DNA from 4 places in the Oricola thermophila genome. Region 2 is predicted to be linked to each of the others. Evidence: predicted binding sites of a transcription regulator. Region 2 holds the regulator's gene; each other region holds the start of a gene.

Region 1 (7,146 bases), 1.9 Mb from region 2:
CCGGCGCCAATGTCGGTGAGCGGCTGATGGCCGTCGGCGAACGCCACTACGGCAACATCCGTGCCACGGCGACCGACTGGCTCGGGCGGGTGGAAATCGGTGCCGACCGCATCGACGACCAACCGCGCGCCTTCTCCGGCGGCATGCGGCAGCGCCTGCAGATCGCCCGCAATCTCGTCACCGGGCCGCGCCTCGTTTTCATGGACGAACCGACCGGCGGCCTGGACGTGTCGGTTCAGGCGCGACTGCTGGACCTGCTGTGCGGTCTCGTCAACGACCTCGGTCTTGCCGTGGTGGTCGTGACCCACGACCTCGCGGTGGCGCGGCTGCTGTCGCACCGCATGATGGTGATGAAGGACGGGCAGGTGATCGAGTCCGGCCTTACCGACCGGGTGCTTGACGATCCGCGCGCGCCCTACACCCAGCTTCTCGTTTCCTCGATCCTGCAGGTTTGACGATGCCCACTCCGCTTGTCGTTTCCGATATCGCGAAAACCTTCACCATGCATTTGCGCGGCGGCGTTGAAATTCCGGTGGTCGAACATGTCGACTTCTCGCTGAAGGCGGGACAATGCGCCGTGCTGGGCGGGCCGTCAGGCGCGGGCAAGAGTTCCATCCTGAAGATGCTCTACGGTAATTACGGCGTCGACAGGGGGCAAATACTCGTCAGGCACAATGGCGATTATGTCGATCTCGCCACCGCCGATCCGCGCATGGTGATCGCCATCCGGCGCGACACGATCGGCTATGTCAGCCAGTTCCTGCGCGTCGTGCCGCGGGTTTCGGCGCTCGACGTTGCGTCCGAACCGCTGGTACAGCGTGGCGCCGATCCGGGAGAGGCGAGAGCCAGGGCGGCGCATCTGTTTTCCCGGCTCAATCTTCCCGAAACGCTGTGGAACCTGCCTCCGGCGACGTTTTCCGGCGGCGAGCAGCAGCGCGTCAACATCGCGCGCGGCTTCATTACCGATCATCCCGTTCTGTTGCTCGACGAACCGACGGCTTCGCTGGACGCGAGGAACCGGCAGGTGGTGATCGACATGATTGCGGAGAAGAAGGAAGCCGGCGTCGCGTTGCTCGGAATCTTTCACGACCAGGACGTGCGCGACGAGGTCGCCGATGCGGTCATCGACGTCACGCGTTTCGCGGCCAAACGGGCGGCCTGATCACCGATGACGAAGAAGCTGGGCATCGAGCCGTTCATCCATCCGACGGCGCGCGTCACCAATTCCACCCTCGGACGCTACACGGAGATCGACGAGCGGTGCATCGTTTCCGAGTGCGAAATCGGCGACTATTCGTACCTTATCCGTGAAACCGAGGCGTGGTGCGCGACCATCGGAAAGTTCGCGAACATCGCCAGTCATGTGCGCATCAACGCGACCAATCATCCGACCTGGCGGGCGACACAGCACCACTTCGTCTACCGGGCAGGCGACTACTTCGACGACGCATCCCACGAGGACGAATTCTTCGAATGGCGTCGCGGCAACCGGGTGGTCATCGGTCACGATACCTGGATAGGCCACGGGGCGATCATCCTGCCCGGCGTGACCGTCGGCGACGGTGCCGCCATAGGCGCCGGCGCGGTCGTCACGAAGGACGTTGCACCGTACACGATCGTGGGGGGCGTTCCGGCGCGGCCGATCCGGGAACGCTTCTCCAGGGCGACGGTGGACCGGCTACTGGCACTGGCCTGGTGGGACTGGGATCACGCCCGCCTGCGTTCTGCGCTCGAGGATTTCCGTGCGCTCGATGTCGAGGCGTTTCTGGACAAGTACGAATCCGCCTGAGTTGCGCAGCGTTCATCATCCCGATTGCCGCACTTGTTGACAGTTCCGTGACATGACGCGGACGGGAGCCCGGGCGACCGGCAGGAGATGCCCTGTTTTCAAGCATGCCGGGAGGGGCGGATGACCGTCCACAGCTCCGTTCGACATGTCATGGAATTGAAATCGAACTGACATTCTCCGGTTATCGAAGCCGCATAGACCCCGCATTGGCTCAATCGAAATCGGGGTTGCCGATGCTCGAAATCAGGAACGTGACGCGCCGTTTCGGCGCAAATACGGCAGTGAAGTCAGTCGACCTCAGGATTCCGACCGGCCAGATGGTCGGCATAATCGGCGCTTCGGGCGCCGGAAAATCGACGCTCCTGCGGATGATCAACCGGCTGATCGATCCTTCTGAAGGCAGCATCCTGTTCGAGGGCAGGGAAGTGTCGTCGCTAAAGGGCAAGGCGTTGCGGAGCTGGCATCGCGATTGCGCGATGGTATTCCAGCAGTTCAATCTGGTGCCGCGTCTCGATGTCGTGTCGAACGTTATGCACGGCTTGCTGAACGAGCGCTCGACGCTGGCGACAATATTCAACGTCTGGCCGCGCGCCGACATTCTGCGCGCCATCGACATTCTCGAGCGCCTCGGCGTCGGCGATCACGCCGTGAAGCGCGCCGAAGCGCTCTCCGGCGGCCAGCAGCAGCGCGTGGCCATTGCGCGGGCTCTGATGCAGCAGCCGAAGGTTGTTCTCGCCGACGAACCGATTGCATCGCTCGATCCACGCAACGCGCAGATCGTCATGCAGTCGCTCAGGGACATCAACCGGCAGGACGGCCTCACTGTCATTACCAATCTTCATACGCTCGACACCGCGCGAGCCTTCTGCGAGCGCATCATCGGCATGTCCGCGGGAGAGGTGGTGTTCGACGGCACGCCGGAGGACCTCACGGAGGCCGCTGCACGCCGCATCTACGGGGCGGACGGCCTCGATGAGGCGTTCTCCGAATCTGTCACCTCGACCAGCTTCAACGCCGTGCGGGAGACGGTCGCGCCCAAGCCCGAGCCGGAAGTGCTGGCGGCGCAGCCCTGACGGCGGTTTCGGAATTCCTCGCGATGTGGGTCGCGTCGCGCGGATGCATGCTTCGAACGACCACCAACCGGGCAATCCAGCCCAACAGGAGAGACCTTATGTTCAAGAAGCTTCTTCTCGCGACGGTCGCCGTTGCTGCTGTCGCAGCCGGCTCCCTGTCCGCCAAGGCGCAGGAGATCAACGAGTTCCGGATCGGCATTCTCGGTGGCGAAAACGCCCAGGATCGCCTGACCTCCAACGAGTGCGTCCGCGCCTACGTCCAGGACCTGCTCGGCGTCGAGACCAAGCTGTTTACCCCGGCTGATTATGACGGCGTGATCCAGGGGCTGCTCGGCGGGACCATCGACATGGCCTGGCTCGGCGCCTCGGCTTACGCGAAGACCTATCTGACCGATCCGGAAGCCGTGGATGTCGTACTCGTCAAGACAAACCTTGACGGTTCCTTCGCATATCACTCTGTCGGCTTTGCCCGCGCCGATTCCGGCATCAAGTCGCTTGCCGACATGAAGGGCAAGGTCTTCGCTTTCGGCGATCCGAACTCGACCTCCGGATATCTCATTCCCTCGATCGAGATTCCGCAGGAGATTGGCGCCACGATGGAATCCGGCGACTATTTCAAGGAAGTGAAGTTCGTCGGCGGTCATGAACAGACAATCGTTGCCGTCAACAACGGCGAAGTCGACGCGGGCGTCACATGGGCCGACGGTCAGGGTGCCTGGGAAGACGGCTACAATTCCGGCGCATTGCGCAAGGCCGTCGACTCCGGCCTCATCGACATGAACGATCTCGTCGAGATCTGGAAGTCCAAGCCGATCCCGGAAGGTCCGATCGTGCTGCGTCGTGCGCTGCCGGAGGATGTCAAGACCAAGGTCGTCGACTTCCTGAAGGGCCTGCACGACAGCGACCCCCAGTGCGCCTACAACATGGCCGCCGGCGATACGGCGGGCTTCCGTCCGATCACGCACGAGGCCTACGAGACGATCATCGCCGTCCGCAAGGCCAAGGGCAGCTAGTCGCAAGATTTCAACATTGCCGGGCGGGTTTCCCGCCCGGTGCCTGATTATTGAAGGTCTGGGACATGGCGCAAATCGCGGCGGGCGGAAGCCAGGACATCAGGACTGCATATCTGGCGATGGCGCGCCAGAAGCAAGTGTATAGCGGGATCATCGTACTGGTCTTCGCGCTTCTGATGGTGTCGGGCTATCAGCTCGCAAACATGCGCAGTGCCGGCGGTTTCCTGGACGGGTTGACGAGCTTCTTTGACTTTCCCCACGAGGTCATTGCCGAAGCGAGCGAGAAGGCCGCCAATCTTCCGGGACTGCTGGTCAGGTTTTTTCCGTCATTGATCGAAACCATCAACATAGCGGGCGTTTCGACCCTGATCGGTGCGATCGCGGCCGTGTTCCTGTCCCTGCTTTCGACGCGCGGACTCGCGCGGTTTCCGCGTCTGATCCCCGTTTTCCGGCGGATCATGGACGTCACGCGCGCGATTCCCGAGATCGTCGTCGCGCTGATCCTCATCTTCGTTCTCGGTGGCGGTCCGGTTCCGGCCATGATTGCCATCGCCGTCCACACATCGGGTGCGCTGGGCAAGCTGTTTTCGGAAGTCAACGAAAACGCGGACCTGAAGCCGCTGGAGGGACTGGCTTCCGTCGGCGCCAACTGGTCGCAGCGCATGTGGCTCGGTGTCGTGCCGCAGGTTGCGCCGAACTGGCTCTCCTACGGATTGCTTCGCTTTGAGATCAATGTCCGGGCTTCTGCCATTCTCGGCTTCGTGGGCTCCGGTGGCATTGGCCACGACCTGCGGCTGGCCATGCAGTGGGGTGTTGGCCGTTACGACGAGGTCGTCTCGATATTCATCCTGTTGTTCCTCGCCATCGTGATTATCGACCAGGTATCCAGCCACTACCGAAACCGTCTCGTGAAAGGTCACTGAAAGCCATGTCCGCAACAGCCGCCGATTTCGGTTCAACCGGCGCCCGCACCGACCTGCGCGAAGCGGTGGTCGCCGGGATCAACCGGCGCAAGTGGATATCCTTCGCGATTCCCGTGCTGATCCTCGTCTATCTGGGCTATTCCGCGTTCGCGTTCGACGTGGCGGGCCTGTTGCAGAGAGCCCGGCTCGACAACGTGCAGATACTCCTCTCGGACTTCGTGAGCTACAAGACGCACGTTACCCGCGACAATCGTTCGGCGTCGATCGTCGTCGCCATCGAGGGGGAAAACAAGGGTACATATCCCGAGGGACAGATGCCGGGCTTTGTCTCGATGGATGGAGATGTGGTGAGGATCGATCTCGGTGGCGGGCATCGTGTGACCTACGAGGGCCCGGTCGCGACCTACAGCTACCCCGGCTATGGCGAAATCGTTGTCTCGCGGGACGGCAATCGCGTCGACCTGTCATTGCCGGGAGAGGATTTGCCTCCCTTCATCAATGCCTCGCGCAGCCGCGTGACGATCAAGACACCTCGGGGCCGGATGTCGTACACGCGCAACAAGATCGAGACCTTCAAATACGACTATGGCTGGGAATTGTTCTTCTTCACGCTGGACAGCCCGTTCGCCGGCAAGGGGCCGGGAGAATTGATCGAACTGGCGCTGTGGGGCGAGCGGATCGATCCGGACAGGAGCAACCTCTCCTACATGTTCTCCGAATTCTGGAACAACCGGATGTGGCGACACAAGGACGTCATGTGGGCGATTTTCGAGACCGTGCTCATGGCTTTCCTTGGGACCATGACGGCGGCTCTCGTGGCGCTTCCACTTGCCTTTGTCGCGGCACTGAACTTCACCCCGTCACGTGTGGCTCGCGCAGGCGCACGCCGTCTCTTCGATTTTTTCCGCGGCGTGGACGGCCTGATCTGGACGATCATTTTGAGCCGCGCCTTCGGCCCCGGTCCGCTTACCGGTGCTATTGCGATCGCGATCACCGATACCGGCAGCTTTGGCAAGATGTTCTCCGAGGCGCTCGAGAACGTGGATCACAAGCAGATCGAGGGCGTTCAGTCGACCGGCGCCAACGTGCTTCAGCGGGCACGTTTCGCAGTCTTGCCGCAGGTGGTCCCGGTGTTTCTCAGCCAGGTGCTCTACTACTTCGAATCCAACACGCGGAGCGCGACGGTGATCGGCGCCATCGTGGGTGGCGGCATCGGACTCCTGCTGACGCAGGCAATCTCCACCCAGAAGGACTGGGAAGAAGTCAGCTACTACATCGTGCTCATCATCCTGATGGTGATGGCGATGGACAGCGCTTCGGGCTGGATCCGGGCCAAACTGATCGGCCGGTCGTCCTGAACGCATGCGGTTGGCCGGGCCAGCGACGGCGGAACGTAAACCTGCCGCCTTTCCCTGCCACTGCGTCATTGCGGAATCGGATAAAGGAATGGGGTAAGTCTTTTCATGAACGAAATCAGGGGCGCATTGGCCTTCGCCGTGACACAGTCGGAAGAAATTTTCACGAATGCTCGCATCGTCCTTGCCGACGAGGTGCTTGACGGCACCGTTGTCGTGCGGGACGGGCGGATTGCCGATATCCAGCCCGGCGGCACGGCGGTGCCCGCACATGACCTGGAGGGCGACTATCTGACGCCCGGCCTTGTCGAGCTGCATACGGACCATCTGGAAACCCACTACAGCCCGCGCCCCGGCGTTGTCTGGAACCTGATGGCATCCGTGCAGGCGTATGACGCGCAGATCGCCACGTCCGGCATCACAACGGTGTTCGATTGCTTCCGCATGGGATCGGACGAGGACGGCGGCTTCCAGCCGGGCGAGATGCGAAAGCTGGCGGACGCGCTGAAGGCGGCGCAGACGAAGGGTCGGCTGCGCGCTGAACACCGCATCCACCTGCGCTGCGAGGTGTCGTCCCACAACGTGCTCGAGGAACTCGACCAGTTCCGTGGCGAGGAACTGGTCGGTCTTGTCTCGCTGATGGATCATGCGCCGGGGCAGAGGCAGTTCCAGACAATGGACAAGTATGTCCTCTACTACCAGAAGAAGCGTGGCCTGAACGATGACGAGTTCGCGGAGTTCGTGAAGCGCAGGCAGGAGGAATCGGCACGCTATTCCGACAGGCATCGCGCGGAAATCGCTGAACACTGCCATGCAATGGGCATCGCCATCGCCTCGCATGACGACGCCACGCTGGATCATGTGGCGGAAGCGATCCGGCTCGGTGTCAGGCTGGCGGAATTCCCGACCACCCTCGAGGCTGCGAAGGCTTCGCACGAGGCGGGCATGAGCGTGCTCATGGGGGCGCCCAACATTGTGCGCGGCGGCTCGCAT
Region 2 (7,146 bases):
ATCGCCAGCACCTTGCCTTCCAGCGGCTTGTCCGCGGTACCGGCTTTCTGGGCCGCCTTACGCAGCTTGGCTGCTTCGAGAATGGCCCGCAGGTCGCCTGCCGGCACGTCGGCTATGTCGAGAAAGTGGCGAACACTCATTGCATCAGATCCAGGTCGGTGATTTCAAAGTTCTTCATTGTCGGAAGGCTCCTTGCCGCGCCTCGCGGAAACAGCCGTGGCAGCTGCATCGATGCGTTCGAGGGCAATACTGATATCCTCGTCACTCGCCGTTAGCGGCGGCAGGATGCGCACGACATTTTCCCCTGCCGGCACCGTCAGCATGTGGTTTGCGTATAGCTCGTTGACAACCTCGCCGTTCGGCACGACGCATTTCAGGCCCAGCATCAGGCCTTCACCGCGCACCTCTGCAAAAACGTCGGGATGGCGGTCGACGATCGAGGCCAGACCCTGCTTCAATCGCAACGCCTTGTCCCGCACCGTTTCGAGAAAGCCCTCCTCCAGAACCACATCAAGCACGGCATTGCCAACGGCCATGGCCAGGGGATTTCCGCCATAGGTGGTGCCGTGAACGCCCGGCACCATGCCCCGCGCGGCCTCCTCGGTGGCAAGGCAGGCCCCCATCGGGAAACCGCCGCCTATCGCCTTGGCCACCGCCATGATGTCCGGCGTCACGCCCGCCCATTCGTGGGCAAAGAGCTTGCCGGTCCGGCCCATGCCACACTGCACCTCGTCGAAAATAAGCAGCAGGCCCTTGTCATCGCAAAGGGCGCGCAGATCGCGCAGGAACTGCAGGGGCACCGGGCGGATACCGCCCTCGCCCTGGACCGGTTCGATCAGGATGGCGGCCGTTTCCTCCGTTATCGCCGCCTCAAGCGCATCCATGTCGTTGAAGGGAACCTGGTCGAACCCTTCCACCTTCGGGCCGAAGCCCTCCAGATATTTCGGCTGACCTCCCGCCGCGATTGTGGCCAGCGTCCGGCCGTGAAAGGCACCCTCGAAGGTAACGATGCGGAACCGCTCGGGATGGCCGCCAGCATAATGGTACCTGCGCGCCGTCTTGATCGCGCATTCCAAAGCTTCGGCACCAGAGTTGGTGAAGAATACCTTGTCGGCAAAGGTCGCATCGACAAGCCTTTGCGCAAGGCGACGCTGTTCGGGCACCTCATAGAGATTGGAAGTATGCCACAACTTTCCGGCCTGCTCGCGCAGCGTCTCCACAAGATGCGGGTGGGCGTGGCCAAGTGCCGAAACGGCTATACCGCCGCCAAAGTCGAGATATCGCTCACCACGCGTATCGACCAGCCACGACCCCTCTCCGCGGTCGAATGCGATGTCAGCCCGAGCATAGGTCTCGAAAAGCGGTGATGGTTCGTTCATCGCGGCGTCCTGCCAAGGGATTCAAATGAAAAAAGCCGCCCGTTCGGCGGCTTCCCGTTTTTAGGAGTTGGCCGCTCATCCGTCAATCAAAAGCGCTTCAACGGGTGGTTCGAGACGCCTCCAAGAGGCCGAGGCGCAAGTTGTTGAAAACCGCAAAAACTGATTCGTGTACCGAAGTGGGACTCTTGTCAGCGAGTCAACCGCCATAGTACGTTGCGGACGTGGCGGGACAACCGCGCAGAGTAAACTCCCAAGTATCGCGTTCAGGTGCCGGTTTTTTTCTTTCGAAAACCGAGCCACGGAGAGGGATTCTGCGCCAAAACCTGGATGGAGAGCTGAGTGAGCTGGACAGACGAACGCGTGGAACTGTTGAAAAAGCTTTGGACGGAAGGGCTGAGCGCGAGCCAGATCGCGGCACAGCTCGGCGGCGTCAGCCGGAATGCCGTCATCGGCAAGGTCCACCGGCTGAAGCTTTCGGGACGGGCAAAATCCGTCTCCACCGGTGCCCCCAAGGCCAAGCGCAGCGCCGCAACACGCCCTTCATCGTCGCGCGGCAGCTATAGCCGCGGTGGTGGCGGTGGCGGCGGAAGCACGGTGACAACCGTGACCCGCACGGTCGGCGCCACGGTCATGAAAACGGAGGCCGTTGCCCTCGCAGAGACCGACCAGCGCCCGATCGAGGATGTCGTCGTTCCGATTTCTAAGCAACTCAAGCTGGTCGAACTGAACGAAAACACCTGCAAGTGGCCGCAGGGAGATCCGCTTTCGGAGGACTTTCATTTCTGCGGACACCAGTCCGAGGAGGACTCCCCGTACTGCAAGTATCACGCGCGGCTTGCCTTCCAGCCATCGTCGGAGCGCAAGCGTACTCGCTAGACGAAAGGCAACCGACAATAGACCCGGGCGGCATCAGCCGCCCGTTACGTTTTCATCCAGGCATTTTCTTCAGACCGCCTCGAGCGAGTAGCCCGCACCGCGAACGGTGCGGATCGGGTCGCGCATCTTTCCGAAGTTGATCGATTTGCGCAGCCGCCCGATGTGGACGTCGACAGTGCGATCGTCGACATAGATATCCTCGCCCCACACGCCATCGAGAAGCTGCGCGCGCGAGAAGACACGGCCCGGCGCCTGCAGGAAGAATTCGAGGAGCCGAAACTCTGTCGGTCCGAGCTTGATTTCGCGGCCGCTGCGATAGACGCGGTGGGTTTCGCGATCGAGTTCGAGTTCGCCGACCTTGAGCACGCTGGCAACGATCTCGGGCCGGGCACGCCGGAGCATCGCCTTTACGCGGGCCATCAGTTCAGGCGTGGAGAACGGCTTGACCACATAGTCGTCCGCGCCGGTGGAAAGGCCGCGGATGCGTTCGCTCTCCTCGCCCCGCGCAGTCAGCATGATGATCGGCAGACGCTGCGTCTCGGGCCGGGCCCGCAGGCGACGGCACAGCTCGATGCCGGAAAGGCCGGGCAGCATCCAGTCGAGGATCAGCAGATCCGGAACCGATTCACGCAGCGCGATCTCGGCCTCGTCGCCGCGCAACTCGGCATCAACCCGGTATCCCTCGGACTCAAGATTGTATTTCAAGAGGACACTGAGCGCTTCCTCATCCTCGACAATCATCACCCTTGGCTGATTGCCCATGAGCATGCTCCCTTACATCAAGCATTCGGTTCATCGACCACGATGCGATGGGTCTTGTCTTCCTTCGGGCGAAAGGTCGAAAGCCGCTCGCCCGTGACTATGTAGTAGACGGACTCGGCGATGTTCGTGGCATGATCGCCAATGCGTTCGACATTCTTCGCGCAGAACAGAAGGTGGGTACAGGTCGTGATGTTGCGCGGATCCTCCATCATGTAGGTGAGGAGTTCGCGAAACAGCGAGGTATACATGGCGTCGATCTCGTCATCACGGTCGCGCACCATGTTGATGCGCGTGACCGAGCGCGATCCGAAGGCGTCGAGCACTTCCTTCAGCTGTGCGAGCGCCAGATCCCCCAGGTGTTCGATCCCGCGAACGAGATTGACCGAATTGCTGCGTTCGGAAATCGCGACAACCCGCTTTGCGATGTTCTTGGCGAGATCTCCGATGCGCTCGAGATCCGTCGCGATGCGGATCGTGGAAAACACCTCGCGCAGGTCGGCAGCCATGGGCTGACGCTGCGCGATAATCAGCACCACCTTTTCGTCGAGCAGCGCCTCTGCCTCGTCGAGGATCAGATCGTCGGCAATCACCTTCTGCGCCAACTGGATATCCGACTTCACCAGGGCACTTATGGAATTCTCCACCATCCGTTCGGCAAGACCGCCCATCTCGGCAATCTTGTGGGCGAGAAACTTCATGTCGTCGTCGAACGATTTCACCGTGTGGTTGGTTGGAACCATCGGATTTTCCTTCCTCAAAAGGCTGCTCTTCTCTGCGGGTACGCGCCCAGACGGGCCTAGCCGAAGCGGCCGGTTATGTAGTCCTGGGTACGCTTCTCCGACGGGTTGGTGAAAATCGTCTTGGTGTCGTCCACCTCGACAAGCAAGCCCAGATGGAACATGGCGGTACGCTGCGAAACGCGCGCGGCCTGCTGCATCGAGTGTGTGACGATGACTATCGTGTAGTTCTCGCGCAACTCGTCGATAAGCTCCTCGACCTTCGCGGTGGCGATCGGATCGAGCGCCGAGCACGGTTCGTCCATCAGGATCACTTCCGGCGACACAGCAATTGCGCGTGCTATGCAAAGGCGCTGCTGCTGACCACCGGACAGGCCGGTGCCCGGCTCGGCGAGACGGTCCTTCACCTCTTCCCAAAGCCCGGCGCCGCGCAGGCTGTATTCGACGACATTGTCGAGATCCGCCTTGGTCTTCGCCAAGCCGTGGATGCGCGGACCATAGGCCACGTTCTCATAGATCGACTTCGGGAACGGGTTCGGCTTCTGAAAAACCATGCCGACGCGAGCACGCAGTTCCACAACATCGATCGACGGATCGTATATGTTCTCGGAGTCGAGGGTGATGTTGCCGCTGACACGGCAACCGTCGATTGTGTCGTTCATGCGGTTGAGGCACCGCAGGAAAGTCGACTTGCCGCAACCCGACGGCCCGATGAGCGCAGTCACCTGGTGCTCGTAGATATCGAGACTGATATCGAACAACGCCTGTTTCTGGCCGTAAGACACGCAGACGTCTTCGCCCTTCATCTTCGTTCTGGGCTGGCCAGCGACCGCCCCGCCCTGGCCGTTCGTCGCGAACAGCTGATCGGCATCCACCTTCATGGCACTCTTCTCCATAATTCTACCACCGCCGTTCGAACTTCTGACGCAGATATACCGCCATTCCGTTCATCACCACCAGGAAACCAAGCAGGACAAGGATTGCCGCCGAAGTCCGCGACATGAAACCGCGCTCGGGACTGTCCGCCCATATGTAGATCTGCGTCGGCAATGCGGTTGCCGGTTCGAACAATCCGCCGGGCGGACTTGTTATGAACGCGTTCATCCCGATCAGCAGAAGCGGTGCCGTTTCGCCCAATGCCTGTGCAAGCCCGATGATGGTGCCGGTCAGAATGGTCGGCATCGCAAGAGGAAGCTGATGATGCAGGATTGCCTCGTGCTTGGACGCGCCGACCCCGAGTGCAGCTTCCGCGATCGACCCGGGAACCTGCTTGAGCGCGGCCCGTGTAACTATGATGATCGTCGGAAGCGTCATGAGCGAAAGCACCAGCCCGCCCACGAATGGCGCCGAACGCGGCAGGCCGAACCAGCCGAGAAACACCGCGAGTCCGAGCAGGCCAAAAACAATCGACGGCACGGCCGCGAGATTGTTGATGTTGATCTCGATCGTGTCGGTCCAGCGGTTCTTCGGCGCGAATTCCTCCAGATAGATCGCTGCAGCGATCCCAAGAGGAAAGCTGATGAGAAAGCAGACGAGAAGCGCGTAAAAGGTTCCGACAATGGCGCCCGCCAGACCGGCCAGCTCCGGGAACCGGCTGTCCGCATTGAAGAACAGGCCCCAGTTGAACGGCCGCGAGACGATTCCCTGCGCCACCAGCTGATCATAATATTCGATTTGCTCGTCACTTACACGCCGCTGGTTGGGAGGAAGGTTCCTGTCGATCTCTCCCTTGGCCAGCTGGTCGATCGGATCCGAGAAGGGAATCCGGAATGTCGAGGGGCCGGAAAGGAGCGAGGGATCCTTCCTGACCGCATCGCGGATAAGGTACTGGCCGTTCGAGGTGAACATCGAGAAATAGGCACGTTCCTCGCTGCGAGGCAGGTCCGGAACAAGCTTCCTGTAGGCATCGCGGGCAATACCGCGCCAGTTGGCTCCCATGAGGTCATAGGGATCGATCCCGGCCTCGCCGAGATCGATTTCGACCGAGACCATCGTCTGCCTGAATGCCTGGTGCCCCGAATAGGTCAGGGTGCCGACAAGCGTTGCCAGGAAACCGAGCGCAAAGAAAATCGCGATCAGGCCATAGGCCTGAAGCCGACGATCGGCGGCGTAGCGTGCCTTTCTCCGATTGGCCATTTCCCGGGACTTCCAGTCGACTCGAACGGCGCGCGGAACGGCAACCTTCGTCTGCATTGGCGTCGCGTCAGACATCAGTACTTCTCCCGGTAGCGGCGGACCACATTCAGGGCGATCAGATTGAGCCCCAAGGTGATGACGAAGAGCAGCAGTCCCAATGCGAATGCGGCAAGCGTCTTCGGATTGTCGAACTCGGTATCGCCGATCAGTAGCGTCACGATCTGCACGGTGACAGTGGTCACGGATTCGAAGGGGTTGATCGTCATCTTGGCTATCAGGCCGGCCGCCATGACCACGATCATGGTCTCGCCAATGGCGCGGCTCAACGCGAGCAGGATGCCGCCGACAATGCCCGGCAGAGCCGCGGGGAGAAGCACCTTGCGGATCGTCTCGCCCTTCGTCGCCCCGAGCGCATAGGAGCCGTCGCGCATTGCGCGCGGCACGGCTGCCAATGCGTCATCGGAAATGGACGAAATGAAAGGGATGAGCATGATGCCCATCACGCCGCCCGCCGCCAGCGCGCTGTTCGGCGCCGAGGGAATTCCCAAATTCAGCCCGAGGGCACGGATCAGCGGCGCAACCGTAAGCACGGCGAAGAAGCCGTATACGACCGTAGGAATGCCGGCAAGGATTTCCAGAAGCGGCTTCACGATCGAGCGAAATCTGGATCCCGCATATTCGGTCAGATAGATCGCCGACATGATGCCGACAGGCACCGCCACGACCATCGCGAGAAATGAAATGGCCATCGTGCCGAACAGTACCGGCACCATGCCGAAAGCCCCCTGTCCGGCAACCTGATCGGCGCGAAGGGGGATCTGCGGTTCCCATCGCGTTCCAAAGAAGAACTCCGTGAACGGCACCTTGGAAAAGAAAGCCACCGCCTCGTAGACCAGCGATGCGATAATGCCCACGGTCGTCAGGATGGCGACGGCCGACGCAAAGAGCATGAACCACGTCGCCGCGTTCTCGACCTTGTGACGGGCCCTGGTGCGCCGCGCGATCATCCTCATGGCGATAAACGCCCCGAAAACCGACAGGGCCGCCACGACAACAGCAAGCAGCGCGCCGGAAATGTAACGGAGGGAATGCAGCCTTTCGGCGGCGGCAATCACGTCGGGGGTCGGATCCGTAAAGGTGCGTCCCGAGGCCACCTGGCCGATTTCGCTGCGCAGAAGACTGCGCGCGGACGCATCGAGGGATTCGACGCCCGGCACCTGGGACACGACGATCCAGGAAACGATATTGTCGTTAAA
Region 3 (7,146 bases), 1.9 Mb from region 2:
TTACTTCGCCAGCTACGTGCGGCCGCGCTGGGCCGGGGCGATGCAGAAGATGGCGTCCATCGGCCAGCACCAGTTTTTCCGCACGCGCGGCGGCGGCTGGAAGTAGCCCAGGAGGCGGTATCAGGCGGCGGCGCGATGTTCCGACGCGCCGGTATGCGTGATCCGCTCGACAAGCGCGTCCATCATGCCGATGCCGTCACCGGCGAATTCCTGCCACAGGGACAGGTGCGACCGGGCCGGCAGTGCGAGTTCCGCTTCCAGCGTCCCGGAATCGAGCCGGGTGACGATGCGGCCGAATTTCCTGAGCAGGTGCCGCATCTTCCGGTTCTCCGGCAGGCAGGCGATATAGATCGATTTCGCATTGCGGTTGCGCGCCAGCACCAGCGAGCGCCGCAGCAGTTCCGTGCCGATACCCTGTCCCTGGAAATCGTGCTCCACCGAAAGGGCCAGTTCGCATCGCCGGTCGCCGTCGTCCTCGAACCACAGTTCCGACGCACCGCGCAGGGTGCCGTCGACGAAACAGCCGATGACCACGCTCGACGGACCGCCGACAAGCGAGCAGTGGGCACGTATGAAATCGTCGTTGACCCCGCCCATGAACCGCATCACCCGGTCCTCGCCGCCGACACGGAGCAGGTGTTCCTCGAGAAGCGGGTTTTCCTTTTTCGTCAGCTTGCGGATGCTGAGCATGAGAATCTCCGGTTAGCTCCTCCCGGAATTCCGATTCACGCGTCGTCTCGACGCCTGCAGGTCCAATATAATACCTTTGTCGCAGCAATCCGTTGCGGAGTGTGCATGGGAGCCATGCGACGAATGCATTTCCCAGGATGAGAATATTGGCTCAAATCACTCAAAATTAAGAAAAATACTCGTTCGCGAAGAATCCGTTCCTTCATCACCGGTGGTTATTCCTGCGCCGACGAGGAGCATGGACATGACCGCGATCACGCCCGTATCCCCAGTTTCCGAAACACGTCCGACCCACGGGCTGCGGACCCTGCCCGGCGAGACCGTCAGCCCGCCGCTGGAAACGCAAGGCATCGCCGCCGGTGGCGCGACGAGCGTCGAGGAAATGCTGCTGAAGCTGCAGGAAAAGGCCTTCTACACCGAAGCCGCGCTGCGCGTTCAGGTTGGCGACATGGGCCGGCAGCCGCTCGCGCGTGTCGATATCACCGATCTTGCGTTGATGATCATTTCCGGCAAGGCCATGAGCGACGCGCTGGCCGCGCGCGCGGCCGACCAGCCGCCGATATCGGCCACGCCGGCTTCCGCCTACCGCGGCTGACGGCAGGCGGCGCGACCGGCTCATTCACCGAGCGCGATGCCTTCCCGGCGCGGATCCGCCCCGCCGCTGAGACCGTCCGGCCGGATGGCTATGGCGTGCAGGCCGGAATTGAGTTCACCGACATTCACCTTGTAACCCATCGCCTCCAGGGCCGGTTTCAGGGATTCGGCCACTGTTCCTTCTTCGAGGTCGAAGGTTCCGAAGCGGTTGACCGCGTGCGCCATGGAGACCGCCCGCTGCACGTCCATGCCCCAGTCTAGATGGGCGATGATTGCCTGCGCGACGTAGCCGATGATGCGGCTGCCGCCCGGCGAGCCGATGGCCAGCACCGGCTTGCCTTCGCGCAGCACGATGGTCGGCGACATGGAGGATCGGGGGCGCTTGCCCGGTTCGACCCGGTTGGCGATCGGCCAGCCGCCGGCATGCGTCCGGAAGGAGAAGTCCGTCAGCTCGTTGTTGAGCAGGAAGCCGTTGGTCATCAGCCGCGAGCCGAACCCGTTTTCGATGGTCGTGGTCATGGACAGGACATTGCCGTCGGCATCGACGATGGAGATGTGGCTGGTAGAGGGAAACTCGATCGAGGCGTCGTCGCCTAGCAGCAGCGCGTGGTCATAGGGCGGTTCGCCGGGCAAGACTTCCTCCAGCGCCCCGAAGCCGTCGATCCGGTCGCCCTCGATCAGGTTGGCGCGTTCGGCCAGGTAGTCGGGATCAAGCAGGCCTTTGACCGGCACGGGGACGAAGTCGCTGTCGGCCATGTAGCGGCCGCGGTCGGCAAAGGCGAGGCGCGAGGCATCGCCGATCAGCCGCCAGGTATCGGTATCGCCCGGATCGCCGAGCGAGAAGTTCTCGATGATGCCGAGGATCTGGCCGACGGTCAGCGCGCCGGAGGAGGGCGGCCCCATGCCGCAGACGTCATGGCCGCGATAGGGCGCGCAGACAGCGGGCCGTTCCTTTACCGTGTAGGTCTCGAAATCCTTGATCGACAGGACACCGGGGTTGCCCTCGGCATTGCGTACCGTGTCGACAATGGCCTGCGCTATCGGACCCGAATAGAACGCGTCCGCCCCGCCCATCGCAATTGCGCGCAGCGTTTCGGCATATGCGGGATTCTGCAGCCGGTCTCCAGCATTCAGAGGCGTGCCCCCCGGGAGAAAGTAGTTGGCCGTGGTCGAAAAGCGTGAAAGTCGCTTTGCGTCGGCGGCTATCATGCCCGCAAGGCGGGGAGACACCTCAAAACCGTTTTCGGCAAGCGCGATGGCGTTGGCGAACAGATCGGGCCAGTCCACCTTGCCCCAGCGTTTCCAGGCTTCCTCCAGCAGCATCGGCGTTCCGGGCGTTCCGACCGAGCGCCCGCCGACGACCGCGTCGAAGAATTTCAGCGGCTCGCCGTTCCCGTCCTGGAACAGGGTCGGGGTTGCTTCCATCGGCGCTGTCTCTCGGCCGTCCAGCGTGGTGATTTCGCCGGTCGCCGCGTCGTACCAGACGAGAAACGCGCCTCCTCCGAGTCCGGAAGATTGCGGCTCGACCAGACCGAGAACGGTCTGAACGGCGACCATCGCATCTGCCGCGCTGCCGCCGGCGCGCAGAATCTTTGCGCCTGCTTCGACAGCCAGCGGATTGGCTGCCGCGACCATCCAGTTCTTCGCCTCGACCGGCTTGCCGGCGGCCTTGGCTTCCAGTGCGGCACGAATCTCCGGCGACGTGAAGCCGTGGGGGCCGGTAGTCCCGATTTCGGGTGCGATGGCATCGGCGGCTTCCTGGGAGCGGGCATTGCCGGCAAGGGCTGACAAGCCTGCGGCGGCAATAATGGCAATTCGGATGCTGGCTCGAAAGGTCATTGGGGCCTCCTTTCTCCCCATATTAGAGGATGGAAAGGGCCTCGCGGCAAGACTTGCCTCCTTGTCGGCAGGTGTAACAATCTCGCAGGATATGGAAGCCTCATCATGATCGAAGACCGTTTTACAGTCGTTCAGGGCGACATCACCACGCTCGACGTCGATGCCATCGTCAACGCTGCCAATGAGAGCCTTATGGGCGGTGGCGGCGTGGACGGCGCGATTCACCGCGCGGCCGGGCCGGGGCTGCTGGCCGAATGCCGCACGCTCGGCGGCTGCCCCACCGGTCAGGCGAAAATCACGGCCGGCTATGACCTGCCGGCGCGCCACGTCATTCACACGGTCGGGCCGGTGTGGCGCGGCGGCGGGGTGGGCGAACCGGCATTGCTGGCCTCCTGTTACCGGAATTCGCTGCTGCTGGCCGCGGAACATCGCTGTTCCACCGTTGCCTTTCCGGCGATTTCCACCGGTGTTTACGGCTATCCGGCGGAGGCGGCGGCGAAGATCGCTGTCGAAACCGTGGCTCGGACGCTTGGCGAACTGCCGAAGATCGAGCGCGTCACCTTCTGCTGTTTCTCGGAGCGGTCGGTCGAACTCCACCGCGTGGCGATTGCCGCACTGTAAATGACGGACAGGATCAGTCCGGCATGTCCGTTTCCGCCAGTTCCCGCATCGCTTCGGCACCGATCCGGAAGGACTGCAACCGCGCCGCGTGATCGTGGATATGACCGGTCAGGATCACCTCGTCCGGGCGGTATTCGTCGATGAAGCGGGCAAGCTGGTTCCTGACGCTTTCGGGGGAGCCGACGGCGGTGATCCGGAGCGCCTCGTCTACCATCGGGCGCACATTCGGGTCGATCGCGGCGTCGATGTCCTCGACGGGGCGCGGCAGCTTGCCGGGCATGCCGGTGCGGAGCCTCGCGAACCCGAGTTGCATCGAGGTCCGGATATACCGGCCTTCCTCGTCCGTCGGTGCGGCAAAGAGGTTGATCGCGAGCATGAAATGCGGCCTTGCGAGAAACTCGGACGGCCGGAAAGTGCGGCGGTAGATTTCGGATGCCTGTTCCAGCGCCGCCGGGGCAAAGTGCGAGGCGAAAGCATAGGGCAGGCCGAGATGGGCGGCGAGCTGCGCGCCGTAAAGGCTCGATCCGAGGATCCAGATCGGCACCTTCGTGCCGGTGCCGGGGATCGCCCGAACCTTCGCACCGGGATCGGAATCGCCGAGGTAGCCGATCAGTTCCACCACGTCGTTGGGAAAATGGTCGGCGCCATCCATGCCGCGGCGCAGTGCCCGCGCCGTGGCCATGTCGGTTCCCGGCGCGCGGCCGAGGCCGAGATCTATGCGGTCAGGGAAGAGCGTCGCCAGCGTACCGAACTGCTCGGCGACGACGAGCGGTGAATGGTTCGGCAGCATGATGCCGCCGGCTCCGACCCTAATCCGCTTGGTTCCGCCTGCGACATGGCCGATCAGGACCGATGTTGCGGCGCTGGCGATGCCGGGCGAATTGTGATGCTCGGCCAGCCAGTACCGGTTGTATCCCCATTCTTCCGCATGGCGGGCGAGGTCTAGCGTGTTGCGAAGCGCATCGGCGGCCTCGAAACCTTCGGGTATGGGCGAAAGATCAAGCAGCGAATAGGGGACCATGGAGGCTCACAGGGAACGGTTGCGGTCGCCACGACCTATGGTCTGTGCCGCCCCGGTTCAAGCGGGCCCTTGTCCGAACGAGCGCTGGTCGGCGCCGTTTGGTCGTCGTTGTCGATCTTCAACTCGACACGGTCGGCGGCAAAGCGGGTTTCCGAGTAGTGGACGGGTTTTCCCTCGGCATCGACATTGATTGCACGTGTCACCAGCACGATGGCGCCGGCCGAAAGACCAAGGAGTTCGATGTCCTCCGCGGATGCATGGCGCGCCTCCACCACAGTCGACCTGCGCATGTAGTCTCTCACGCCGCAGGAGGCCAGCGCCCTGGTGATGGAGGCATGTTCCTCGAAAGTCTTTCGGATGTCGGCGAAACGCGTGGCGTCAAACCACGAAGTCGCGCGCGACACCGGTACACCGTCGGCGTCGCTGATCGTCTCGAGGCGTATCGCCGGATCTCCGGCAGAAATGCCCAGCGCGTCGGCGACTGTCTCGGACGCGGGTTCTTCGTGGCTTTCAAGCATGCGGGTGCTTGTAGAACCTGCCTGGTTGCCGAGGCCGGCTGAGAAGCGTGTGCGCCTTGTTATGGGATAGCTGAGCCGTTTCCGGCGCCGGACAAAGGTGCCGCGTCCCTGCTCGGAACGGAGTACGCCTTCCTGTTCGAGCGAGGCGATCGCGGATCGAACCGTGTGGCGGTTTACACGGTAGCGTTCGGCCAGCTTCATCTCCGACGGCAGCTTTCCGTCCGCGCCGGCGGCGCCGCTGGCAATGTCCGAGCGGATCATGTCGGCGATCTGGCGCCAAAGTGCCACGCCCGATTTTCGCTCCAGCAACTTGTCACGCAAATCCCGTCCTCCGTCATACTTCTGTCATCCGCGACGGATACATGAATAATATGTTCAGTTGTCTATATCAATAGACATGTTGTGATCCAAGGTGGCCAGGGAATGGGATGGCAGGACAGGTAACGGGAAATCAAAGGCAGGAGCGGTTGTCGGTGCTTGCCAGGGCCAGCGGTTCGGAACTGGCCGAGTTGTGGCAGCGACTTGGAATCGACCCGGCTTGCGAGATCGTGCGTGGTCCGGAGACCGGGCTGGTGGCGTTGCGCGGTCGGATCGGCGGGGGCGGCGCGCCGTTCAATTTTGGCGAGGCGACGGTAACGCGGGCGACGGTGCGGCTGGAAAACGGCGCGGTCGGCCATTCGGTTGCTCTAGGGCGTGACCGGCGAAAGGCGAAGCTGATCGCGATCCTCGATGCGCTTTCTCAGGACCCGGCGATGGCGGTGCGTGTCGACACGGAAATCGTGCAGCCTCTGCTGGAATCGCTTGTCGCCCGGGATGAGAAGCGGCGTGCGGAAACAGCAGCGACCAGGGTCGATTTCTTCACGATGGTGCGAGGAGAGGACTGATGATGGCAAGCGCAGAGATCGTCGAGGGCGGCTTTGCCGAACCCGTTTTTGCCGCGCAGTCCGTGTTTCGCGCCGTGATGGATGCGATGGCGCAGCCGGGCACGGTGCACAGCATCGAAACGGTTGCCGGTCCTCCGGCGCCGCTGAGCGCAACGGCGGGGGCGGTGGTTCTGACACTTGCGGACGCTGACACGCCGGTCTGGCTTGATGCCAATTTGGCGCGCAGCGACGCGGTGAAGGGCTGGATATCCTTTCATGCAGGTGCACCATTCGCGAGCATGGCTTCGGATGCATCCTTCGGGATCGTCACGGATCCCGGGCTGGCGCCTCCTCTTTCCGGCTTTACTCTCGGTACGCAGGAATATCCGGACCGCTCGACAACGCTGATCCTGCAGGTCGAGACATTGACCGGGGGCGATCCGCTGACGCTTCGCGGTCCCGGTATCCGGAATACGCGATCCTTTGCCCCGCATCCGCTACCCGGCCATTTCGAAATGCAGTGGCGCGAGAACGGCGCAATGTTTCCGCGCGGCATCGACATCATCCTGGCTGCGCCGAATGCGGTCGCCTGCCTGCCGCGCACGACGCGGATCGTCGAAGGGGGAGCCTGAACATGTATGTCGCGGTGAAGGGGGGCGAGATCGCCATTCGCAATGCGCACCGGTTGCTCGCCGACCGGCGGCGTGGTGACCGATCGGTGCCGGCGCTTGGGTTGGAGCAGATAGCGGAGCAACTTGCGCTGGCATGCGACCGTGTGATGTCGGAGGGCTCGGTCTACGACAGGGAACTGGCGGCACTCGCGATCAAGCAGGCAAGGGGAGACCTGATCGAGGCGATTTTCCTGTTGCGTGCCTACCGCACGACGCTGCCGCGTTTCGGATATTCGGAACCGATCGATACCGCCGAGATGCAGGTCGAGCGGCGTGTCTCGGCAACCTACAAGGACCTGCCGGGCGGACAGATGCTCGGGCCGACCTTC
Region 4 (7,146 bases), 1.2 Mb from region 2:
CGCTGATCCTGTGCGGCCGGGCCGGGCGCGCGGAGACAGGGCGGCTGCTGTCCGGTTTCCTGCGGCTGCGCGCGCCGGCGCACATCTACGCGTTCGCGCTTTTCTCGACGGCCGCGGTGGGCTTCGCGGCGCTGGCGATCGACGGGCTTCTCGGCGGCTCGCCCGACATCGCCCTTTCCGCGCGGCCGGCCATGATTCCGGTCATGTTCGCCTGGGTTCTCCTGTTCAGCGTCGCCGGCGAGGAAACGGGGTGGCGCGGCTACCTGCTGGCGCGGCTGCTGGAACGGACGGGACCGGTGCGGGCCGGCCTCGCCGTGGGATTCGCCTGGGGGGCGTGGCACCTGCCCCTTTGGCTGCTGCCGGGGAATTTCCACGCCGCGATTCCGCCGGCGCCGTTTCTCGTCCAGATACTCGCAATGTCGATCCTCCATACCTGGCTGTGGAGCAGGAGCGGCGACAGCCTGTTCATCGCGCATCTGTTCCATGCCGCGTCGAACACGACGCTCGGCATCCTGCCGCTATTGCCCGGCGAGGGGGCGGACAGTCCGCGGCCGCTCGCGATCGCCGCGGGGCTGGCAGCGATCCTCGCCTGCATCGTCGCGCTCCGGCTGGCCCGCGGGACGGGAACAACGGGCCGGGCCGCGTGACCGGCACCGGGCCGGCTTCCGGCCCGCGAAAGGAAAAGGCCGGGGCGCAATGGCCCCGGCCCGCGAACACGCCCTGGGAGGAAGGCGGTTACATGGTGTCCATGGCGCCGAGGCGCAGGAACAGCGTCTCGCCGTTGGAATCGTCGATGCCGTCATTGTCGGTGACCGCGAAGGCGTTGCCGGCGGCGTCGATGGCGAAGCCCTCGACCTTGTCGACGACATAGCCGCCCGTGGCCTTCAGGTCGGGGATGAAGTCGTGGACCTCTTCCTTTGAGACCAGCGGCAGATCGCCGCCGAGCGGGGCCGGCTTCAGTTCGGACACCGACACGCGGAACAGCTTCTTCAGCTTCGCCGCCTCGCCGATCCGGTTGTCGCGCTCGACGATGTAGACGTGATCACCGTGAAGGGTGATCTCCGACAGGCCGACCCAGCCCTCGCCCTTCGGTTCCAGCGGGTAGGCAACCGCGCCCCATTCCTTCGTCTTCGTGTCGTAGGCGACGAGCTTGACCTGGCCGGCCGGATCGTCGGCCCACTCGCGCTGGATGGCGACCCACAGCGTGTCGCCGATCATGGTGACGCCTTCCGAGCCGAAGCGCTTCTCGACGGCGAGCAGCTCCGGCGGGAAGGGCACGTAGTCCGCGATCTCGCCATCGGCATCGACGTGGTACAATGCGTGCGGGATCAGCCTGTCCGTGCGGCCCTCGGAAGCAAGCCAGAAGCCGCCCTCGCCGTCGGCGGCGATGCCCTCGAGGTCGAGCAGCTGCGCAGCCTGTCCCTCGCGGGTGACGCGGGTGGCCTTCACGATCCTCGCCGGCGTCTCGTTGGCGTCGATGGTGAAGATCGTCGGCTGCATGGCGTAGAAGGAGTCGTTGACCGCATAGAGGATGCCCGGCTTCTCCCGGTCGGCGGCGAGGCCCGAAAGCGCGCCCCAGCCGATCGGACGGCCGTTTTCCATGCCGGAGACGATCATCGGGTACCGCGCCGGACCCTCGCCATAGGCATAGATCGTGACGTGGCTGCGCACGCCGCCGTCCGGGCCGAGATCGGCCTCGTTGGCGACGGCCAGCAGGTTGCGGCCCGGAATGGCGACCGCGCCCTCCGGCGCCAGCGCCGTCGGCAGGAGCTGCACGAATTCCGGCTCGGCGCCGGTGTCCCGATAGACGCCGATCACGGAACCGCGCTCGGACAGCAGGAAGATGTAGGTGTCGTCGCCAAAGGTGCCGACTTCCATGCCCTCCGGCTCGGCGCCCTTGTTGCCCGACCGGCTTTCCGGATAGTGGCCGGCCATGGCGACCTCGTATTCGAAGGAAAGGCCGCTCTCGTAGAGGACCTCGCCGGACTTCGAGAAGATGGTGAAGCCGCGCGAGCCGCCCTCGTAGTCGCCCTCGTTGGCGATCACCAGGCGATCATTGTCGAGCCACTGGACGGCGTCCGGCTCGCGGCGGACGCCCGACAGTGTGCCGTCGAAGGTGAGGGCGCCTTCCTCGGCCGTGTCGACGCTTTCGAGATCGACCGTGCCGGCGGAGAAGTGGGAGAGCACCGCGCCGGTCGCCGCCGAGACGATGGCGATGTGGTTGTTCTCCTGCAGGGTGACGGCGATTTCGCCGGCGTCGTTGAAGTCGACGAATTCGGGCTCCGGATCCTCCGGCGCGATCCCGGCCAGGCCGGTGAGATCGGCAGAGATTTTCGAGTCGCAATCGACCGCGCCGCCGGAAACCTTCAAAATGTCGAGCGTGCCGGCGGGCATCTGCGGGATGACGCCGTCATCGAGATCCTCGTCGCGCTCGTTCTCGATGGCGATGGCGAGAAAGGCGCCGTCCTTCGAGATGGCAACGGAATCCGGCTGGCCGGACAGGGCGCATTCGCCGACGACCGCGCCGCTGGCAATGTCGACGGTCTTCAGGACGCCCGACGGGTTGGTGTAGCTTTCCGAGGTGTTGACGCCGACGAAGGCGTTGCCGTCCTTGACGATGACTGAGGTCGGCTCGCCCTCCAGCGGGATGAAGCCGCCGGGCGCCGGGTTGGCGGGATCGGAAATGTCAACGATGCCGATGCCGCCGAGCGGGCTGTCCGAATAGACCAGCTTCATGCCGTCCCCGGTGGCATGGATGATCTCCGAGGAGGTCTCGGTCGCGGGGTCGGCGCCTTCCGGGAGATTGGTGTTTACCGGGAAGGACGCGATCCGGTTGAAGACATGCCCGCCGTCGGCCTGCGCGGCGGTCGCGGCGAACAGCGCCGCCAGCGCCGTGCCCGCAGACATCAGTCGATATTTCCTGGTCATGCGTCATTACTCCCAATGTCGTGATGTGCCGGCCCCGTGGCCGGCGGAAAGGACACCGGCCTTGTTCGCGAGACACGTGACGGCGCCATGACAGTTCCGCGAAGAGATCGTGACATGCCGCGCCGGGGGAACAGGTCGGCGCCGGCCTTGTCGCCCGGGGAACGAATGCGCCGCCCGGAAAAGGAGCCTTTTAACGGAATCTGAAGTTTCCTTCCCCATGGTGGAGGGTCGGGACTGCCGACGCCGAAAGACGCCGGACGCGCTCGCCGCGCCGATATTCAGGCCGCAGGAACCGGTTCAAAGGGGGCGCGAAGGAGAGTCGGATCGTGCTGGGCGAAGACAAGGTTGCGAAGACAGTCGCGCCGGCCGCGGTCGAGGCGGTGGATCGCCGCGACACGGAGATACAAAGGCGGCTTGCGGAAGCCTACCAGCCGATGCTGCGCGCCATGGTCGTTCCGGCCACCGTCTACTTCGCCATCGTGGCAATTGCCTACCTGATCATCGAGGAACCGGCGGGCAAGGTGCTGCTCGGCACCGTTTCGACGATCATCAGCCTCGCATGTTTCGCCATATCGTGCGAATGCGCCCGCAAGTCGCTGGACCACGGGGAGATCGAGCGCAGGGCCGCCGGACTCCTGCTCATGACCCTTGTCAGCCTCGTCATGCACCACACGCTGCATCTCGAGCCGACAAAGCTCATCTTCTTCGCGCTGGCGATCATGATCGTGTCGGTGGTGGCGATCAGCGCGCGGCTGGTTATCGGCGCGGTCGTGCTGGCGGGCGGCGCCATGATGGCCTTCGCGGTCAAGGCCGGCGGCGACAATCCCATCCATTTCGGTTTCATACTGCTGGCCGCGGCATTCGTCGCCTTCACGGTCTCGGGCCTGACCCGCAAGGCGATCCTGAAGGCCATCGGCGCGAGCATTACCGCCGACGATCTGCGCGAGGCGGCGGAGAAACGCGCCGAACAGGACATACTGACCGGGCTGCCGAACCGGCGGAAGCATTTCGCGGACCTCGAGAAGCGCCTGAAGGCACGGAAGGGCGCGACGCCCCGCTTCGCTGTCGGCATCGTCGATATCGACGGGTTCAAGACCGTCAACGACCGGTTCGGCCACGGCGTGGGCGACCTGCTGCTGGTGGAGGTAAGCGCCCGGCTGCGCGAGGCCTGCGCGGGCACGGGACAGCTTGCCCGTCTCGGCGGGGACGAGTTCGCGCTGATCATCGAAGACCCAAAGGAAGAGGACGGCCTGAAAAGCCTCGGATGCCGGATCCGCGAGGCGATCGGGCAGCCATTCACGATCATGGGCCTGCCGCTGAAGATCTCCGCGTCGGCCGGTTTCGCGATGGAGGAGATCGCGATCGTGTCGGCCTCGGAAATGATGGAGCGCGCCGACTACGCGCTGTTTCACGCCAAGGAACACGGGTCCGGCGTCGAGATATATACCGCGGAACTGCAGACGCATCGCCGCGAGATGAACGCGATCGAACACAATCTTCGCCATGGCGACCTGGAAAAGGAAATCCGCGTCGTCTACCAGCCGCAGATCGACATCAGGACCGGCGAGACCGTCGGTTTCGAGGCGCTGGCCCGCTGGGAAAGCCGCGAACTGGGCCGGGTGCGCCCGGACACGTTCATCGCCGTGGCCGAGCGGATCGGCGCGATGGGCCGCCTGACGCCCCTGTGTCTGCGCAAGGCGCTGGAGGGCGCGCGCGACTGGCCGCCCGGGCTGAAGCTGTCCTTCAACCTGTCCGTGCGGGACATCGAGACGCCCGCCTCCGTCGAGACGATCCGCAGGATCGTCATGGACAGCGGATTCGCGCCGGAAAGGCTGGTGTTCGAAGTGACCGAGACGCTGATCATGTCGGAATACGAACAGGCGCAGCGCTCGCTGAAGACGCTGACCGATCTCGGCGCGCGGGTCGCGCTGGACGATTTCGGCGTCGGCTATGCCAACTTCTCCCATATCGACCAGCTGAACATCGACACGATCAAGATCGACCGGTCCTTCGTCTCGCGGCTCGGCGACAACACCAACTCGCGCAAGATCGTCAACACGATGATCGACATGTGCGCCAGCCTCGGCGTTGACTGCGTCGTGGAGGGGGTGGAAACGGCGGAGGAACTGCAGGTGCTCCGGAGCATGGGCGCCTGCTACGTGCAGGGCTACCATTTCAGCCGTCCGATCGAGGCGGTCGATATCCCCGGATACCTGATGGGCGAGATGGCCCGGCGCGTGAAAAAGCCGTCCCGCGCGGTCTCCCGCGCAAGCTGAGGACAGGGCCTCCTATCCGGTTGCACCGGCCGGCCCGACGCTGTATAGAACGGCCATTCTCCGGAAATCAGTGGTTCGATACCACGCCCGCGGTACCGGCCCGGGCGAACAGGAAAGGTATTTCCAATGGCCAATACGCTTCTGATGCCCAAGGCAACCGCTGTCTGGCTGGTCGACAACACCGCGCTGTCCTTCGACCAGATCGCAGAGTTCTGCAAGCTGCATCCGCTGGAAGTGAAGGCGATCGCCGACGGCGAGTCGGCACAGGGCATCAAGGGTCTCGACCCGATCAATACCGGCCAGCTGACGCGCGAGGAGATCGCCAAGGGCGAATCCGATCCCGAATACCGGCTCAAGCTCGCGCAGTCGAAATACGTGGTGCCGGAGCGGCGCAAGAAGGGACCGCGCTACACGCCGGTCTCCAAGCGCCAGGACCGCCCGAACGCGATCCTGTGGCTGGTGCGCAACCATCCCGAGCTGAAGGACGCGCAGATCTCGCGCCTCGTCGGCACGACCAAGAACACGATCGAGCAGATCCGCAACCGCACGCACTGGAACTCGGCCAACCTGCAGCCGGTCGATCCGGTGGCGCTGGGCCTCTGCTCGCAGATAGACCTCGACTTCGAGGTGCAGAAGGCGGCGAAGAACCGTCCGCCGGAGCCGGTCGAGCAGGGCGACAGCCTGCTGCCCGCCTCCATGACCGAGAACCTGCCGGTCGACGACATCCTCTCCACCCCGGTCCGGCCGAAGGAGGAGGAAGAGGAACTCGACGCCGACGCGGTCTTCGCGCGGCTCTCCTCGCTGAAGGGCTCGCAGAGCGAGGAAACGGAAGAGGGACAGGAAGGCGGCGAGGAGCAGTAGGCCCCGCCACGATCCGATGGAAAGCGGAAGGCCCGCCGAAAGGCGGGCCTTTTGCGTTCGGTGCCAAGGATGAGCTGCGGCGGGCAGCCGGCGCTAGATGATGTCGGTGGTGCGCGCGACGATGGCGAAACGGTCGGCCAGCTCGGCGAGCGCGACGCGGTGGACCGTGCCCGCGTCGATGACGTCACCGGAGCCGTCCGGAAGATCGCGCGTGGCGCATGCATCGGAAGCGATCGTTGACATGTAGCCGAGATCGAGCGCCGCGCGCACCGTCGCGCTGACGCACATGTGCGTCATGAAACCGGCGACGATCAGCTTGCGCCGCCCGGTCTTCGCGAGCGCAGGCCCGAGCCCCGTATCGGCGAAGGAATTGGGCCGGGCCTTCTCGATAACGGTCTCGCCGGGAAGCGGCCCGATGCCGTCGATGAAGGCGCCGCGCCAGGCGTCGCGATCGAACGGGCCGTCCTTGCCGCCGCAGTGGGCTACGTGGAAGACCGGCGTCCGCGACGCGCGGGCGCGGGCAAGAAGGCGCTCCGACGCCTCAATCGCCGGCGCGACACCCGGCAGCGCCAGCGGGCCTTCGAGATACTCGTTCTGACAGTCGATCAGCACGAGGCAGGCCTCGTCCAACCGGGCGGGGGCGAGGTCGGCACCGGCCATCTCGAGCAGGGTTTTCGGGTGGTTCATTGGCCTTGTCTCCATTTCCTTCGCCCGGATAGCACCGGCTGCATGTTGCAATCACGCAGGGATTTTGCAGTATATGCCTGCAATTTTGCAGGATATGCGGATGCAACCGGCGAGCGCCATGGACTGGGACGACCTGCGGATCGCGGCCGCCGTGGCCCGCGCGGGAACCTTTTCCGGCGCCGCCGCGGAGCTGGGCCTCGACGCGACCACGGTGGCGCGGCGTATCGCCCGTCTCGAGGCCGCGCTGGCCTTCCCGCTGTTCCGGGCCGCCGACGGCAGGCGCCGGCCCACCGCGCAGGGTGCGGAGATCCTTGCCCATGTCGAGGCGATGTCCGCTCACGCGGCCGCGATCCGCGCGGTGCAGCCGGCGGGAGAGGGCGTTGCCGGGCATGTG

Evidence for each region. Region 2 encodes PhoB, which activates phosphate uptake and scavenging genes when phosphate is short. Its sites were predicted from a motif close to TGTCATNNANCTGTCAT; they were not measured.
Region 1: phnC (phosphonate ABC transporter ATP-binding protein) is a predicted target of PhoB. The motif match lies at 1,826-1,842, and genes of this name have one in related genera.
Region 3: phnF (phosphonate metabolism transcriptional regulator PhnF) is a predicted target of PhoB. The motif match lies at 5,616-5,632, and genes of this name have one in related genera.
Region 4: HTY61_RS19185 (esterase-like activity of phytase family protein) is a predicted target of PhoB. The motif match lies at 3,005-3,021, and genes of this name have one in related genera.

The regions. Positions count from the first base shown of each region.
Region 1 is NZ_CP054836.1:672,602-679,747, forward strand. It holds gene phnK (phosphonate C-P lyase system protein PhnK) at 1-455, shown strand, start outside; gene phnL (phosphonate C-P lyase system protein PhnL) at 458-1,162, shown strand; gene HTY61_RS03130 (DapH/DapD/GlmU-related protein) at 1,169-1,789, shown strand; gene phnC (phosphonate ABC transporter ATP-binding protein) at 2,023-2,862, shown strand; gene phnD (phosphonate ABC transporter substrate-binding protein) at 2,961-3,875, shown strand; gene phnE (phosphonate ABC transporter, permease protein PhnE) at 3,941-4,798, shown strand; gene phnE (phosphonate ABC transporter, permease protein PhnE) at 4,804-6,156, shown strand; gene HTY61_RS03155 (alpha-D-ribose 1-methylphosphonate 5-triphosphate diphosphatase) at 6,262-7,146, shown strand, end outside.
Region 2 is NZ_CP054836.1:2,770,386-2,777,531, forward strand. It holds gene argF (ornithine carbamoyltransferase) at 1-140, opposite strand, end outside; gene HTY61_RS13315 (aspartate aminotransferase family protein) at 165-1,379, opposite strand; gene HTY61_RS13320 (GcrA family cell cycle regulator) at 1,719-2,255, shown strand; gene phoB (phosphate regulon transcriptional regulator PhoB) at 2,325-3,017, opposite strand; gene phoU (phosphate signaling complex protein PhoU) at 3,035-3,757, opposite strand; gene pstB (phosphate ABC transporter ATP-binding protein PstB) at 3,814-4,560, opposite strand; gene pstA (phosphate ABC transporter permease PstA) at 4,655-5,965, opposite strand; gene pstC (phosphate ABC transporter permease subunit PstC) at 5,965-7,146, opposite strand, start outside.
Region 3 is NZ_CP054836.1:663,501-670,646, forward strand. It holds partial or broken gene HTY61_RS03065 (cell wall hydrolase) at 1-106, shown strand, start outside; gene HTY61_RS03070 (GNAT family N-acetyltransferase) at 121-690, opposite strand; gene HTY61_RS03075 (hypothetical protein) at 935-1,285, shown strand; gene ggt (gamma-glutamyltransferase) at 1,306-3,123, opposite strand; gene HTY61_RS03085 (O-acetyl-ADP-ribose deacetylase) at 3,229-3,744, shown strand; gene HTY61_RS03090 (LLM class flavin-dependent oxidoreductase) at 3,758-4,765, opposite strand; gene phnF (phosphonate metabolism transcriptional regulator PhnF) at 4,801-5,544, opposite strand; gene phnG (phosphonate C-P lyase system protein PhnG) at 5,712-6,167, shown strand; gene phnH (phosphonate C-P lyase system protein PhnH) at 6,167-6,778, shown strand; gene HTY61_RS03110 (carbon-phosphorus lyase complex subunit) at 6,781-7,146, shown strand, end outside.
Region 4 is NZ_CP054836.1:3,957,092-3,964,237, forward strand. It holds gene HTY61_RS19180 (CPBP family intramembrane glutamic endopeptidase) at 1-647, shown strand, start outside; gene HTY61_RS19185 (esterase-like activity of phytase family protein) at 736-2,928, opposite strand; gene HTY61_RS19190 (putative bifunctional diguanylate cyclase/phosphodiesterase) at 3,255-5,204, shown strand; gene HTY61_RS19195 (DUF1013 domain-containing protein) at 5,331-6,065, shown strand; gene HTY61_RS19200 (cysteine hydrolase family protein) at 6,159-6,752, opposite strand; gene HTY61_RS19205 (LysR family transcriptional regulator) at 6,853-7,146, shown strand, end outside.